Regions from separate parts of the Vibrio misgurnus genome, predicted to be linked through region 2. Evidence: predicted binding sites of a transcription regulator. Region 2 holds the regulator's gene; the other holds the start of a gene.
What was found. The regulator MetJ, encoded in region 2, represses methionine synthesis genes. The targets are predictions, from matches to a motif close to TTAGACNTNTANANGTCTAA.
Positions count from the first base shown of each region.

Region 1 (8,772 bases), 890 kb from region 2:
GATTTCGCTGTGCATATGGCCGCCTCAAGATTAAGAGGGCGGCATTATAGCGGCTTGCCCGCTGACTATCTAGCGCAACATTCTCCATACAAATAGCCAGGTTTTTATCTCAGTTGACTGCAGCGGTGTTGACTACGTTGGTTCACCTCAAGCACATAATTTGTCTATGCTCATGGGGATGAACTCGCTTGCAGTCTACCTGCAACTCCAAGTTGTTTGGGTATCTATAGGTAACGATGCTTGGGGTTCTTGGCATAGGTTTGCTATTATCGGCGACCTGTTTCGCTGTCTGATTGGCCTACTATGCTTGATTCTTTACTCTCCGTACTCGCCCCAATGCTGTTGGGGGCTCAAATCATAATGACTTTAGTGTTGGTGAAGGGCGAAATTTGCCCCGGTCAACGTGGTCGGCTGCATAAATTGTTGCCTGCGCTGCTCGCATTATGGTTGGCGATGGCATCACTCAACCTTGTCGCTTTATTGGTGGCGTTGACGCTATTTTATTTTTATTCACAAGTACAAACGCAAAAAACTCGTGAACAAGGCCCGTTGTGGGTTCTTTATTTCACCAATGGTTTCGCGCTGGTCTATGTGTTGATGTTGGCGAGTCAAGCGCCAGTCTGGTCTGCATCGCTGATGGTATTAGTATCGGTTGCTTTGCTCGGAGCGTTATTTGCCCATCTGTTATTAAGCCTGGCTCGTTCACGCTTACAAGCATTCCAGCGTATTTTACCTGTGGTTGGAGTGCTCGCGGCCATGCTGATCGCACTGTGTATTTTGCCGTATATACATGGGTTAGATGAAAACCAGATCGGCAGATTAGTGCAGCCAATCTTGCTAAATTTAGCGGCATTGATCATCGGTTGTGTAGTGTGGTGCTGGCATTTACTGTCTGCGGCTAGCGCCAATAAATGGCAATTAGCTGCTGCACTGTGTTTGCTGTTGAAGGCGACGAGTGGTTTGCACGCGCTCTATTTTCTGGTTTAAGCGTCTGCCGTGCGTAGGTTTGTGTGATCACTTTCCGTTGTCCCAATAGCGACTATGCTTAATGGGGGGCGGAAACGCTGAGTGAAAATATTCAATCAGGAGTGATGTGATGGATCTGAGTAACCTACGCAATATTAATAGTGTGATTTTATTGGGCATCGTCAACGAAAAGCTGCGCTTAGAGTGTGCCAGTTTGGATGAATTGATCAGTACTTATGAAATGGATATGCAACATTTGGTGGGCAAGTTCGACGGGCTTGGCTACCAATACGATCCATCGTCTAATCAATTCAAATCCTACCCGCACTAGGCTGGTTATACACGAGGCTTGCTATACACAAGATTTGTTATCAAGCCATCTTGATCCCCTCAAGATGGCTTTTGCATTGCTGGCGTGCAGTGGCAAAAAAAGCTTGTAGATAATGCTTGTCTTTTTCACTGTGGCGAATTGCTGCAAATAACCGTCGCCACAAGCCGCGACCCAGCGGCTTACTAGTGATCAAACCTTGGCGTGAAAACTCACTGATCGCCCAATTAGGCAGGGCGGCGACGCCTAAACCGGCAGAAACCATTTGTACTAGCATCAAGGTGTTGTCCGCTTGCTTCCAACGTGCAGGTTCAATTCCGGCTGGCTGTAAAAAGTGTTTGACCACATCTAAGCGCTGTTTTTGGACTGGGTAGGTGAGCATGGTTTGGTTGGCCAAATCTTGTGGCTCAATTACCGCTTTATCAGCCAACGGGTGAGCAGTGCCGGTGATCAGGCGCATTTCAAAATCAAACAACGGCTCATAGTGAATTTCAGAACGCGGCAAAATATCGGAAGTGATCAACAAATCCAACTCACCGCTTAACAATGCTGGCAGTGGCTCAAAGCCGAAGCCGGAAGAAAAATCCAACGCGACACTCGGCCAGTGAGACTGATATTCACGCAGCGCTGGCATCAACCACTGAAAGCACGAATGGCATTCAATCGCCATGTGTAGGCGACCATGCACATCCTCTTTCAGGCTGGCGAGATCATGCTCGGCACGCGTCATCTTGGGTAGCACATCAGCGGCTAAGCGCAGCAGTATTTCCCCTTCCGCGGTAAAGCGTACAGGGCGGGTTTTACGTAAAAACAGTTGGCCACCGATGCGCGCTTCCAAATCTTTAATTTGATGGGAGAGGGCAGACTGGGTGAGATGCAGCGCGGTTGCTGTCGCGGTCAGCGATCCGGTTTCACGTAACGTCAGCAGCGTTTTTAAATGTTTCAGCTCTATCATGAGTCGTTCTCATCGTTCCCTAAGCTCATTGGGCATGTTGGCAATACCCTTGCTACTTGAAGTTGCAGCGGTGTTGGCTGCGTTCGCTCACCCCAATCACATAGTTTGCCTATGCTCATCGGGACTCACTTATCGCCTACCTGCAACTCCAAGTTGTTTAGGTATAAGTTACGCTGATCAAATAGAGGTGTAAACATCCAGATGGCTAAATATTTTAAGATAAACTAATCATTAATCTGCTTAACATGAAAATTTCTAATCAAGAACTTGAAGAAATGGACCTTGTTCTGTCGCGCTGAATATTTGATATTTTAGCCATCCAGACATCTTTTGGTGTACTGAATCAACCATCAACCATAGAACTTGAACGATCTTGATTATTGAGAAGGATTTTTTATGACCACGACACATATTCTTGGCTATCCGCGAATTGGCACACACCGTGAACTGAAATTTGCGCTGGAGCAGTACTGGCGTGGCGAGATTGATCAGGCCGCATTACAGCAAGTGGGTAGCCACATTCGTCAACAAAACTGGGCAGTGCAAAAAGAGGCCGGACTGGATTTTGTGAGCGTCGGTGATTTTGCTTGGTATGACCATGTGCTAACCACCAGCTTATTGCTTGGCCATGTGCCTAAGCGCCACCGCCACGGTTTCCCCGATTTAGATACTCTGTTTCGGATCGGGCGTGGCCAGTCACATCATGCTTGTGGCTGTAGCGCGAACAGTGCCGCGGCGGATATGACCAAATGGTTTAATACTAACTATCACTATATTGTGCCGGAATTCAGCGCCGACGACAGCTTTAACCTCAGTTGGCCACAGCTGTTTGAAGAGATCAATCAAGCTCAGCAAGCGGGGCATCAGGTAAAGCCCGTGCTGCTTGGCCCGATCAGTTATCTGTATTTGGGTAAAGAAGTCGAAGAGGGATTTGATCGCTTAACACTGCTACCGCGCCTTTTGAGTGCTTATCAAGCCATTTTGGCTAAATTGGCCAAACAGGGAGTGCCGTGGGTACAGATTGATGAACCGATTTTAGCACTAGAGCTGAAGCCTCACTGGCAAGAGGCGTTTAAATTGGCTTATCAAGTGCTGCGTGGCGAAGTCAAACTGCTGTTAACCACCTATTTTGATTCGGTATTGGATACGCTCGATAAGATTGTGACCTTGCCGGTGGATGGTTTACATGTTGATATTTCTGCTGCGCCAGATCAACTCGATCAGATTGTTCAGTGTTTGCCTGCGCATTGGGTACTTTCCGCTGGGGTGATCAATGGGCGTAATGTATGGCGAGCCGATCTCAGCGCACTCCTTGCGCGGTTGCAGCCAGTACAAGCGCAACTGGGTGAGCGGTTATGGATCGCCAGTTCTTGCTCACTGTTACACAGTCCGGTTGATCTGCAGTTAGAAACGCAATTGAGCGCAGAAGCCCATAGCTGGTTTGCCTTTGCCAAACAAAAAGTCAGCGAAGTTGCGCTGCTTGGGCGTGCGCTGCAAGGTGATGCCGATGCCATTTTGGCGTGTGAGACTTATAGTCAGCCGATTGTGGCGCGGCGATCTTCACCAACCGTGCATAAAGCCTCGGTACAAGCTCGGTTGAATACCATCACTGCCGCTTTGGCTGAGCGCAGTGCACCGTATGCTCAACGAGCGCATCATCAGGCTCAAGTGTTAGGTTTGCCTCTGTTACCAACCACCACCATCGGATCATTTCCACAAACCACGCAGATCCGCACTGAGCGTAGTGCCTATCGGCAAGGCAAATTGAGTGAGGAGCAGTATGTGCAAGCCTTGCAGGGGCATATTGCTGATGCGGTGCAACGTCAAGAAGCGCTTGGGTTAGATGTGCTGGTACACGGCGAAGCGGAGCGCAATGATATGGTGGAATATTTTGCTGAGCATCTGGCCGGCTTTCAAACCACACAATTTGGTTGGGTGCAGAGTTACGGCTCACGCTGTGTTAAACCCGCGATTGTGGTGGCGGATATTGAGCGTGAACAACCGATCACGGTGCAGTGGTCGTGTTATGCACAATCACTGACGGCAAAACAGATGAAAGGCATGTTAACTGGGCCGGTCACTATCCTGTGCTGGACTTTCCCACGCGAAGATATTGCTCGCCAAACCATTGCCCAGCAATTGGCGCTAGCGCTGCGTGATGAAGTGAGTGATCTGCAAAATGCGCAGATCAATATTATCCAAATTGATGAACCTGCGATCCGAGAAGGGCTACCGTTGAAAAAACGCGATCATCAGCAGTATTTAGACTGGGCGGTGCAAGCGTTTAAGATTGCCGCAGGCAGTGCGCGTCCAGAAACACAAATCCACACCCATATGTGCTATAGCGAGTTCAATCACATCATCGAATCGGTAGCAGCGTTGGATGCGGACGTGATCACCATTGAAACCTCGCGTTCGAATATGGAACTGCTTAAAGCGTTTGAAGCGTTTAACTACCCAAATGCGATTGGACCTGGGGTGTATGACATTCACTCGCCGAATATTCCAACCCAAGCGTGGATTGAGCAGTTACTTGGTAAGGCTGCGCAAAAAATTCCCGTCGAGCGGTTGTGGGTTAACCCTGATTGCGGCTTGAAAACGCGCAGTTGGCCAGAAGTTGAGGCGGCACTGAGCAATATGGTTAACGCCGCACAAGCGCTGCGTGAGCAATGGGTCGCTTAACGCTAGCACCTATACCAATCAATAAGGCCTCGTACAGAGGCCTTGATGCAAAGGGTAATCGAGTTGTTGCGGTCGACGAACCCGTGATGACTTAATGCTGGCGGTTAGCGCTTAGCACAGAATTCTTTCGTCACCCACTGATCGGCCATCAACTGGCCACGAGAGTTGCGCATTTGAATACGATAACTAAGACCGACATCGAGGTTGGAACGGGTGTCGTTATTGGTACAGAAGCGATTGAGTGCGTGGTTTAACACTTGCTCGGTCGGCTTAGCATCGATCGCGTCATCATTGTAGACCATGACCAATTCAATACTGGTGCCTTTAGCGGTTGCGCGCAGAATATTCAGCGGGCCAGCTTCCAGCGGCAGCTTAGTTGCGAGTAAACTCGCGCGATTGCCCGCCAGTAGTTCAAGGTTACGTTGCTTATCGGCTGCACCAGAGCTGCAACCTGCGAGGATCAGCGTCGATGCTAGCACGCTGCACAGAACAATTTTTTTCATATCAGAATACTTTTTTGAAAGGTTTCACCGTCACGTGGGCGTAAACGCCTGCAGTAACATAAGGGTCGGCATCCGCCCAAGCTTGCGCTGCGGCTAATGACGCAAATTCTGCAATCACGGTCGAGCCAGTAAAACCTGCTTGACCAGGGTCTTGGGCATCAATCGCGGGCATCGGACCTGCGGTGAGTAGGCGACCTTCGTCTTGCAACTGTTGTAAACGCGCCAGATGTTGTGGGCGCACACTAAGGCGTTTTGCTAATGAATGCTCGACATCCTGTGCAAAAATCACATACCACATAATTCGTTATTCCTTATCGATAAGCCAAACGCAAAACCACAATTTTACGCAACTGCTTTGCTAAACACAGCCGGTTAACACGATTTCTGTGATCCGCCATGAAGGCTTATTTCTCTGGGACGGCCATTCGCATCGATCGCCACGTAGTTGAAGGTTGCTTCACAAACTTGGAAACGTTCGCCAATACCATCTTCTTTAACTGGTTTTACCCAAACTTCAAGATTAATGGTCATCGAGGTGCGGCCAATTTTGATGCAGTCACCGTAGCAACATACCACATCACCCACGGTGACCGGTTTTTTAAATGTGATACTGGAGACCGAAACCGTCACAATCCGGCCACAGGAGATCTCTTTGGCCAAAATGCCTCCAGCCAAATCGAGCTGAGACATGATCCAACCACCGAAAATGTCACCGTTGGCGTTGGTGTCGGCTGGCATGGCGAGAGTGCGCAGCAAAAGCTGGCCTTTGGGGGTGTTCACACTTTGATCCATTTGGTTATCCATTGCAAATCAAACAACGACCGAATTAGGTCGCTGTGGGTGAGAGGGGATTATAACCATAATTTGTAGGCGGAAGTACCCCTTAGCACCATTTGTAATAAACCATTTACCTTCTCTATGCCGTGCGTTTATTGCTCAGGCTGCTGGGCTAGCTGTTTATAGATATAACCCCCGGTGAGCAGGGTAAACAGCAGAGTGGCGATCAGTAAGCCAAACACTTTAAAATTGACCCATACATCCAACGGGAGTTGGTAAGCGATGTATAAATTAAGGGCGGCGCACAGACTGAAAAAGCTTACCCATGCCCAGTTAATGGTAGCCCATGCACGGTCTGGTAAGCGAAGCTCTTGGCCAAGCATGGTTTTGATTGCGGATTTGCCGATCAGATGGCTGATGGTTAAACCGAGGGCAAATACCACATAAACAATGGTGACTTTCCATTTGATAAAGTTGTCATCGTGCAGCGCTAAGGTCATGCCACCAAATAGCGCGACCATGACACCGGTGATCAACTGGATTTTTTCAACTTTCTTATAAATGGCATAGGTGATCAGCAGTTGCAGTGCGCTGGCGATGATCAAAGCCGCCGTGGCTGCATATATATCGTACAGCTTATACAAGGCAAAGAAGATGATCAGCGGGATAAAATCAAGCAGTTGTTTCATGAAGCTAGCGTCCAGTTAGGTGAGAAACTACAGTCTAACCAAAGTTTAGCCTCAGCAAAATAGGCGTGTGATGCGACGTGTTGGTCAACATTGTTGACGGCTATTGGTTACTTGAGATGTCAGCCATTCAAGCGGTAGGGTCAAGTTTGATTATTCAGCGTTGATTTTAAATGGCAACAGGGCTTGGTAGGCTTGCATGACTTGGGGCGAAATCGGCTGCTCGATTTGAAAACCTAAGACCGGATAGTCACGGATCCGCTCAAAATCCTCCAGCATGGCACTTAGCACCACATCACTGGTCAGTTCGTGGGTTAAATAGTCAAAAAAGCTTGTCGCGCTTGAGCTGACCTGCACACTATCAACCGGGTCTGGCCATTGCTGCATAAAAGTGGCATAAGCACGTCTTTCCATATACGGCTTGTGGAGCAATAAAATTCGTTTGGCGGGCTGTGATCGCTCGACTAATAATTGATGGCTAAAACGGATATTTTCACCACTGTTCGTAGATTGGGTTTCCAGCAATATAGCATGCGCTGGTACGCCAGCATCTTTGGCTATCGCGGCAAAGAGTTGCGCTTCTGGTTCGGAGAATACCCCTTGAGTAAAGCGGCCATAGCCACCGGAAAACAGCAGACATGGCGCTAGGCCTTGGTGATAGAGTTTGGCGGCATGTTCGGCAACGCGCAGATCATTACTGCCCAGCACAACGATCACATCGGCAGGCTCAATCGATTGATGCAGCTGCAAATAGTGCCATAGGATTTCAATCTGCTGATACAGTGGTTTACGCATGACGGCTTCTATCCTCCAAGCTGGGCAATAAGTGCTAATCGACGATAGTGGATAGTCGATTATCTCGTCAACCAGATGCAACAAACACAATGAGCGCATTCAGCGCTCATTAACAAACGGATTAGCGAGAGACTAAGCGTTTAATACGCGTAGGACTCGTTCAGCGTATTGGGCCATTTCGATCCCTTCGTCAGTTAGATAGCCACCATCGATTTGAGTGCATAACCCTTTGTTATACAAACGTACGACTGCGGTTTGCATCGCTTCAGAAGCATCGTTGCGGACTTTTATCCCTGTTGCTGCACTACTTAAATCAAATTGCAGCAGTAAATTAAGCTCATCGATATGCAGCGGAGTAAATTTCATAAGCGTTACCTTTTTAAGCGATTATTGCCGCAACAATAGGTTGCCGAGCAGCAAGCTGCAACATTGAGTAAGCAGAACTGTTAGCTGTACCCGATCTGGCGTTTTTTTCAGCACCTGATGCCATTTCTTTGCTACATCATGCCATTAAGATAAGCCGAATGGCTGGTCACCAACTGTGCTTGAATTGCAGAAAATTAAACCAAGCAAGATTTTGATTGAACATCGTAAATAGCCCTTGAATTAAAAAGGAAATAGAGCGATTATCCCGACCCTCTTTTGTTTGTGTTAAATTATCATCGTCCCATGAACCATAGCCAATTCGATTCTTTTCTGCCTCCGCAAATGGCCGAGCGTGCTGCCAATATCGGTGTCGAGAAAGCCAAAAAACCTGCGTATAAATCTTTTCTACTAGCCATTGCTGCTGGTATCCATATCGGTATTGCATTCGTGTTTTACACCTTAGTCACAACCGGTGGATACGATATGCCTTACGGTGTCACCAAATTACTCGGTGGGCTTGCTTTTAGCCTAGGGCTAATTTTGGTGGTGGTGACCGGCGGTGAACTGTTCACCAGTTCAGTGCTGATTTTAGTGGCCAAAGCGAGTGGTAAAATCTCGTGGAAGCAACTGGCCCGTAACTGGACAGTCGTCTATTTAGGTAATCTGTGTGGTGCGGTGATCTTAGTCATGATCATGCTCGCTACTCGTCAGTTT
Region 1 covers NZ_CP113241.1:1,386,147-1,394,918, reverse strand. The annotation lists gene OOK74_RS06560 (YgiQ family radical SAM protein) at 1-15, opposite strand, end outside; gene OOK74_RS06555 (hypothetical protein) at 304-987, shown strand; gene OOK74_RS06550 (DUF4250 domain-containing protein) at 1,097-1,297, shown strand; gene metR (HTH-type transcriptional regulator MetR) at 1,338-2,249, opposite strand; gene metE (5-methyltetrahydropteroyltriglutamate--homocysteine S-methyltransferase) at 2,646-4,931, shown strand; gene OOK74_RS06535 (GspS/AspS pilotin family protein) at 5,036-5,434, opposite strand; gene OOK74_RS06530 (YciI family protein) at 5,436-5,732, opposite strand; gene yciA (acyl-CoA thioester hydrolase YciA) at 5,807-6,226, opposite strand; gene OOK74_RS06520 (septation protein A) at 6,364-6,900, opposite strand; gene OOK74_RS06515 (YdcF family protein) at 7,051-7,692, opposite strand; gene OOK74_RS06510 (TIGR02647 family protein) at 7,825-8,058, opposite strand; gene focA (formate transporter FocA) at 8,362-8,772, shown strand, end outside.
Region 1: metE (5-methyltetrahydropteroyltriglutamate--homocysteine S-methyltransferase) is a predicted target of MetJ. The motif match lies at 2,439-2,458, and genes of this name have one in related genera.

Region 2 (8,772 bases):
ATCCCGCTAGCACTTTGTTGTGGTAAAGGCGGCGAACCTTACGCGCATTGCCTTTCATCACGGTATTGCCTAGCGATACCTGCCCGTCACCAGCGATGACAACTTTATTATTTCGACGCACGGATACGATAGTAGTCACAAGCGGCCTCTTTATGTTCACATGACAATTAGTGGCTATATGTGGCTAGTGAGGGGGAATTTCAAGCGGCTGAACAAAAGTTGACCCACCGCCAATAAAAAAGCCTGATCAACATCAGGCTTTTGGCAAGGGGAGATGACTGGGTTACTGCGCTTCAGCCCAAATCGCACACGGCTCAATTTTGGCGCGCTGTAATTTGTGCTTATCTCGCTCGGCATCACGTTTAAATTTATAAGGCCCTAATACCACTCGATACCAACTGCTGTCGGCTTTTTTACGAATTTGGCTACTGATGCCTTGAAAAGCGATATCCAGTTTACGCGTCTCCGCTTGCTCGGCAGTTTTATACGCACCGCACTGCATTACGTACGGCACATTAGAGACTTGCTGCTGCTTAGCCACCACTTCAATCTCGCGATTCGGCAGTGAATCGACATAATCCCACTTTTCGGTCGGGGGCGGCGGTAAGTTTTTGCTCGCATTGGCTTGGTTGCTGGATGCTGGCTTACTGCTTGCGGCAGGTTGAGGGGTCACAACTGGTGCTTTGACCTGAGGCTGCGGATCGTTATTGAGTAGATACAACCCATAACCAAATCCCACCACCAGCACTAACGCCACCAAACCACTACGCCAAGGTTTACGGCGTGGGGCTGCTTTTTTACGGATCGGTTTTTTGGTACTCCGACCACCTCTTACATAATCTCGATTAGCCACTTTATCGTTCAAAATTCATAAATTTATCGACATGTTAATGTAGAACGCGACCAGATAATAGCCTTATACCATAACAACTGATGATGGAGTGCCAACCTCTATTCGTTACTGCCGCTTAGTCAGCATCTAGCTACATTACTACTTCATTTGCCTTAATCGCTATTTTTTATTGGGCGGAGCCGCACTCTCACGCACCACCAGCTTAGTTTCCAATAAACGAGAACCCGCGCGCACATCATGGCCACGCAACAGTTCCAGCATCATCAACATCGCTTGACGACCAATTTCATAACGCGGTTGAGAAATCGTGGTCAGGGGTGGGTCGCAATATTGCGAAAATTGAATATCGTCAAAACCGACCACCGACAAATCTTGTGGTACCCGCCAACCTAAGCGTTTCGCTTCTTGCATCGCACCAATCGCCATGGTGTCGTTGTGACAGAAAATCGCGGTCGGCTGCTCTGGCAATGCCAGTAATTGACGCACCGCTTTAACCCCTGCTTCAAACGTGAAATCGCCAAACGTGCTGTAATTGGGCATCATCGGGATACCAGCGCGGCGCAATGCCTGTTGATAACCTTGCTGACGAAATTGACACAGCACCGCGTGAGGCGGGCCTGAAATTTGTGCAATGCGTTTGTGTCCAAGCTGAGTTAAATAGTTCACCGCTTCAAAGGCTGAGGTGAGGTTATCAATATGCACGGTTGGCAACTCAAGTTCTGGGGCAAATTCACACGCCATCACCATTGGCGGCAGGTTTTTCTGCTCTGGTTTGCTGACATCAAACGGCAGATCGGTCCCCAGTAGCACCATGCCATCCGCTTGTTTGGTCAATACCAAATTGACAAACGAGCTTTCCCGACGCTTCTGTTGACCACTATCACCCAATAACACCAGATACCCTTGCTCCATCGCCGCATCTTCAATGCCGCGAATAATCTCTGAAAAATAGGGATCACAGATATCAGGCACGATCGCCACGATGGTTTTTGACTCGTTACGACGCAGATTACGCGCTAAAGAATTTGGTGAATAACCCGCTTCCAGCACCGCCTCTTCCACTCGCTTACGCGTCGAAGATGAGACTTTTTCAGGATTCATCAACGCACGCGATACGGTGGCGGTCGACACTCCGGCAAGCTGGGCAACATCCTTCATTGTCGCCATTTGTTTTACACCTCTTTGATTAAGTTGAATTAAGGGGGGTTACATCACACCGTTTACAGCCGGAGGGATGGGTTGAGTGTTATCTCACTCTAGTGTGCAACAATCTGGCGACACAAAATGTGCCGCGCCCTCGATAGCAGCAAAATCAGTCATTTTTGCCATACGAAAACGATTCACTGGTGGATTTTACCGATAGTCTAAGCAATTCAGAACAGAAAGTTACGGCTGGATTAACATTTTTTGCATCGATGGCGTGATATGCATCACGACAATAAGCATTAATTTGCTGACAAAATTAACAATATTTATCCCCAATCGGGCTATTTTCGCCTAGCTCAAATCTTGTGGATCAAGATCAATCGACCAGCGCACTTTATTGGCCAACGGTAATTGCTGCACGGCCGGGCGAGCACTGTGCAAAATTTTCTGCATCAGCGCACGATTAGGGGTTTGCAGCAACAGTTGCCAGCGGAACTTACCGGCTCGTTTAGCCAGTGGCGCGGGAGTTGGCCCGAGCAACATACACCCCTCATCAAACCAAGGGTTGCAGCGCAAAGTTTCTCGAACTTGCCGTAGAAAATCTTCAACTTGTGCCGCTTGATTCGCCTCTGCTCGAAATAAACAGAGATAAGCATAAGGCGGTAATTGCGCCAGCTTACGTTCTTGCAAAGCGGTTAACGCAAAATGGTGATAATCCTTATGCAGCAGCGCTTGCAACAAACTGTGCTCTGGGTGATGAGTCTGCAGCACCACCTCACCCGGTTTGCTGGCGCGCCCCGCCCTTCCGGCAACTTGAATCAATAACTGTGCTAAACGCTCAGCGGCGCGAAAATCACTGCTGTACAGTGAACCATCGACATCAAGCAGTGCCACTAAGGTCACATCAGGAAAATGGTGACCTTTGGCTAGCATCTGGGTACCAATCAAAATTTGATATTCACCAGCACGGATCGCGCTCAATGCCGCTTCTAAGCTGCCTTTACGCCGAGTGCTATCACGATCAATGCGTATCGCGCGATATTCAGGGAATAAGTGCTGTAGTTGCGCTTCCAACTGCTCAGTGCCGACGCCAACCGTGACCAGCTGAGTTGAGCCACAACCTTGGCATTGATGGATGACTGGCCGCTGCGATCCACAATGGTGGCAGCGCACTTCATCACTGTGTTGATGGTAGGTGTAATACGCATCGCAGCGCTGACATTCGGCGATCCAACCACACTCGTGACACATCAAGGCGGGCGAGAAACCACGCCGATTTAAAAACAGCATCACTTGATTGCCCACGCTCAGATGTTGGCGCATTTGGGCAATTAATGGCGCAGACAAGCCGCTTTCCAAATATAAGCCTTTAACATCCAACACATGATTGCGGGTTGGCAGCGCATTGCCTGCCCGCTGGGTCAGTTGCAGGTGATGATATTTGCCACTCAGTGCATTGTGCAATGTTTCTAAGGCGGGAGTTGCCGAACCCAATACAATCGGGATCTGCTCAAGATGAGCGCGCATCACCGCCACGTCGCGTGCGTGATAGCGCAAACTATCTTGCTGCTTGTAAGAGCCATCATGCTCTTCATCAACAATAATAATGCCCAATTTGGCGAACGGGGTCAGTAATGCCGAGCGAGTACCAATCACGATCCCAGCCACTTTATCGCGCGCCGCCAACCAAGCGTTGAGGCGTTCGCTATCATTCAGCGCCGAGTGCATTACTTCGACCGGCACATTAAAGCGCTGGCGAAAACGGTTGATGGTTTGTGGGGTTAAACCGATTTCCGGCACCAACACCAAGGCTTGCTCACCGCGCGCCAGCACTGGCGTGATCAAATTAAGATACACCTCAGTTTTACCAGAGCCGGTCACCCCTTCCAGCAAAAAGCAGCCAAAACCTTGCAAGCTATTGACCGCGGCAATCGCAATCGCCTGCTCTTGATTGAGCTTGGGTTTCTCCACTTGAGATTCCAGCTCTGGTGGCCAAGGGCGTACGATCGGCTGACGCTCCTCACACTCGATCCAGCCTTTTTCAACTAAGGTCTTAAGGGTTGTGCTACTCACCTCTTGATCCAGCAAGGCTTGGTGAGATAAAGCACCATGCTGCAACAGATGCAGCAGTTGCGCTTGCTTAACCGCACTTCGTTTTACGCCTTGCATCAGTTGCTGTTGACCTTGCGCCGTCAAACGCCACTCTTTATGGCTGGTCAATTGTGCTGCCTTGCCCTTACGCAACGCGCCGGGTAACGCATTGGCGTAAGTTTCACCCAACGGATAATGGTAAAACTGGCTGCACCAATCCAGCAAGGTTTGCAGCTTTGGTGGCCACACCGGTGCAACATCCAATACCGCTTGCAGTGATTTGAGCTGCTCGATCGGAAAATCCGACTGATGCGTCAGCGATTGGACAATACCGACTAAGGTTTGCCGCCCAAAAGGCACTTGCACCCGTCCACCCAGTATCGGAAACAGATGGGCTGGGATCAGATAATCAAAAGATTTATCTAACGGAACAGGCAGACAAACTCGGGCAATGGTTGGGCGCATTGGGGTCCAAAACAGCGAAAAATCAAACGGATCACAGTCTACTGGAAGCTTGGCAAAAATTCGACCCAGCCTTTTGGCGAAATAATCAGCGAGAGCGGTTGATCCTAACTGCGAGATTCATTACTATATCGCGCCTTACGGCATCCTAGAGGGTTAACCTCTCTGGATATGCAAACTGGTTATTTTTAACACTACGTGTGGTGTCCGCCGATCATGATGCGGATGGCGACACGGCCTAAATTGAGGTTATCCCATGAAAGCTGGTATCCACCCAGAATACAAAGCAGTAAACGCAACTTGCTCTTGCGGCAATTCTTTCGTTTTCAACTCTACGCTGACCAAAGAATCTATGCACTTAGACGTATGTGACAAGTGCCACCCATTCTACACTGGTAAGCAACGTATCGTTGACACCGGTGGTCGTGTTGAGCGCTTCAACAAGCGTTTCGGCGCACTGTCTGCGAAGAAGTAATCACTGCTTACGCACGATTTTAAAAAGGACGCTACGGCGTCCTTTTTTCATCACTAACTCTCGTTCTACCATCCCCATTGCGACTGATAAGCCACAACAACATCCAACCGATTGGCGATTTTTTCTCCGTGATTCACATTTTGCTCAGTCTTATCAGCAAGATCGTGACTTTTTTTGTACGCTGTGCTTGGTATCCAACCGAGGCAGGTTACAATCTCGTAAGTTATAATCTCTGCCTTACCTATTGTGATCTTTTCCATAAAATAAGAGAACAGCCCTATGTCCGATGACCATCACCTCACTGCAACGCCTGAACAACTGTTTCGCCAACGCGCGCTCAATTACCACGCTTACCCTACAGCAGGTAAAATTGGCATTGCGCTCACCAAACCGGCTGACTCCGCCGACGATCTCGCGCTGGCTTACAGCCCTGGAGTGGCCGAGCCGGTACGTGAAATTGCGCAAAATGTTGAAAATATCTACAAATATACGGCCAAAGGCAACACGGTGGCCGTGATCTCAAACGGTACAGCAATTTTAGGCTTAGGCAATTTAGGGCCGATGGCCTCTAAACCGGTGATGGAAGGCAAAGCGCTGCTATTTAAACGCTTTGCTGGGTTAGATTCGATTGATATCCAAGTCAAACACCGCACTATCGACGAATTTGTCGACACGGTGGCCAACATTGCCGACACTTTCGGTGGCATCAACTTAGAAGATATCAAAGCACCAGATTGCTTTGATATTGAACGCCGCCTCATTGAGCGCTGTGATGTGCCCGTCTTTCACGATGATCAGCACGGTACTGCGATTGTCACCGCCGCCGGTATGCTCAACGCGTTAGAGCTGCAAGGTAAGCAATTGAAAGAGTGTATCATTGTTTGCTTGGGTGCCGGAGCGGCAGCCGTGGCTTGTATGGAGCTACTGATCAAGTGCGGGGCAATGCGTGAAAAAATCTACATGCTGGATCGCAAAGGGGTGATCCACACTCGACGGGACGATCTCAATCAATATAAAGCGCTGTTTGCCAATAATACCGACAAACGAACTCTGGAAGATGTGATTGCTGGTGCTGATCTCTTCTTAGGCGTATCGGGCCCGAACCTGCTACCAGCTGAAGCGCTAAAACTGATGGCCGACAAACCAGTGGTGTTTGCCTGTTCAAACCCCGATCCGGAAATCAAACCCGAGATCGCGCATCAAGTGCGCAATGATATGATCATGGGTACCGGACGCAGTGACTATCCCAATCAAGTCAACAACGTACTCTGCTTCCCGTTTATTTTCCGTGGCGCATTAGATGTGCGCGCCAGTGAAATTAACGTACAGATGAAATTGGCCGCCGTCGATGCGATTCGTCAACTGGCCAAAGAGCCAGTGCCGGCTGAAGTGCTGGTCGCCGCTGGAGTGGATAAGCTCAGTTTTGGTATTGATTACATTATTCCAAAACCGATGGATCCTCGTTTACTGCCACGCGTAGCACGGGCAGTGGCGAAAGCGGCGGTGGATTCTGGGGTGGCGCGGATTGCGATGCCTAAAGATTATATGTTGGATTAAATCAGCCATCGCTGACTTATCCTGCCACGCAGCAAAGGTAAAGCCCCTCAAGCGAGGGGCTTTTTGATCACGACTATCGTGCGCTTACGCGTATTCAGTGGCCGATCGATCACTCATCATAAGATTCGAACGCGATGCCCATTTCGGTCATCAAGCGCTTCGCTTCACTCGGAATATCATCCGGACGATCTTTACGTAGATCTTCATCGGTCGGCAGCGGCTGGCCAGTGTAGGCGTGCAAGAAAGCTTCACATAACAGTTCACTGTTGGTTGCATGACGTAAGTTATTCACTTGACGGCGTGTTCTCTCATCAGTAAGCACTTTAAGAACTTTGAGCGGAATGGATACCGTGATTTTTTTTACCAACTCGCTTTTTTTCCCATGCTCTGCATAGGGGCTGATGTATTCGCCATCCCAGTCTGCCATTGCGCACCTTCGTTGTTTTGGTTCGAATCGAAATTTCAAAGGCCTCAATTTTAGCGGCATTTACTGCCATAAGCAAAGACATATAGACATCTAGATGTATTGACGTCTCAAATTAAGAGCAGTAAAGTAGCGCATAATAAATCGCCGGTCATCAAACCGAAACTCAGCGGGGTGGTACTTTCACCATTCCGCTGCCGCTTTCTGCGTCGAGGCGGTATGATGAGGCTCTCTAGGACAGAATAGTCAGCAAGGAAATGCTATGACCACACGCAAACCAGCCACGATTGCGGTGCGTACCGGAATCGAATCGGATACTCAATATCATGCGGTTGTACCGCCGATCTATCTTTCCACCAATTACGGTTTCCCCGCCTTTGGCGAAGTACCGCAATACGATTACACCCGTTCTGGCAACCCGAACCGTAGTTTACTGGAACAAACCTTATCCGAGCTCGAAGGTGGCTCGGGTGCGGTTGTCACCAACTGTGGTACTTCAGCCATCAATTTATGGGTAAGCGCTTTCCTCGGCCCACAAGATCTGATCATCGCTCCTCACGACTGCTATGGCGGCACTTATCGCTTACTGAATACCCGTGCCAAAAAAGGCGATTTCCAAGTGCAATTTGTCGATCAAGCCGACCAAGCCGCATTCACCCAAGCGTTAGCTCGTCAGCCTAAATTACTGTTGATTGAAACGCCTTCCAACCCTCTGCTGCGGGTGGTGGATATTGCCCATCTGTGCCAACAGGCCGCAGCGCAAGGCACTTTGGTGGCGGTAGATAACACCTTTTTGACCCCCATATTGCAAAAACCACTCGCCTTAGGCGCTGATTTTGTCCTGCACTCCACCACCAAATACATCAATGGTCACTCGGATGTGATTGGCGGAGTGTTGATCTGCAAAAATCCGCAGCACGCCACCGAGTTGGCTTGGTGGGGTAATTGCTTAGGTGCGACAGGCACTCCCTTTGATAGTTACATGACCCTGCGTGGTCTGCGTACTCTAGGCGCGCGGATGCGCCAACATGAAGAGAATGCCCAGCACATTTTAGCCTATCTACACAGCCAACCCTTGGTGGGCAAACTTTACCACCCTAGCCTAACGAGCCACGCTGGCCATTCAATAGCCAAACAGCAGCAGTCTGGATTTGGCGCCATGCTCAGTTTTGAGTTTGCCGGCAGCTTGGCACAATTAAAGTGCTTTGTTGGTCAATTGACACTGTTTTCACTCGCGGAATCACTGGGCGGGGTCGAAAGTTTGATCTGTCACCCAGCCTCAATGACTCACCGGGCAATGGGCGAGGTAGCCCTAGCGGAAGCGGGCATTTCTCAGCAACTGCTGCGCCTCTCAATCGGTCTAGAAGAGAGCAGCGATTTGATCGCCGATCTTGATCAAGCCTTTCAGCAAGCTAATTCCATCACTTAAGGAGACCCGCGTATGACTCACGCCCGTCAGTTGCATAAATTTGGAGGCAGTAGCCTTGCCGACCCAGAGTGTTATCTGCGCGTCGCCAGCATTCTGAAAAGTTACTCAAAAAGTGAAGATTTGGTGGTCGTATCGGCCGCTGGCAAAACCACCAACCGTTTGATCAGTTTTGTGCAGGCACTGAGTAAAGATGGTCGAGTTGCCCACGAAACCCTACAAGGTTTGCGCCACTATCAAGCGGAGTTGATCACCAAGCTGCTTGCCGCGCCGACGGCGGAACGGCTATTAAACCAATTACGCCAAGAGATCAGCGTACTCGGAGAGCTGCGTGCACC
Region 2 covers NZ_CP113241.1:2,277,507-2,286,278, forward strand. The annotation lists gene hslV (ATP-dependent protease subunit HslV) at 1-139, opposite strand, end outside; gene ftsN (cell division protein FtsN) at 284-853, opposite strand; gene cytR (DNA-binding transcriptional regulator CytR) at 1,013-2,020, opposite strand; gene priA (primosomal protein N') at 2,351-4,555, opposite strand; gene rpmE (50S ribosomal protein L31) at 4,809-5,027, shown strand; gene OOK74_RS10495 (malic enzyme-like NAD(P)-binding protein) at 5,307-6,584, shown strand; gene metJ (met regulon transcriptional regulator MetJ) at 6,694-7,011, opposite strand; gene OOK74_RS10505 (O-succinylhomoserine (thiol)-lyase) at 7,271-8,437, shown strand; gene OOK74_RS10510 (bifunctional aspartate kinase/homoserine dehydrogenase II) at 8,450-8,772, shown strand, end outside.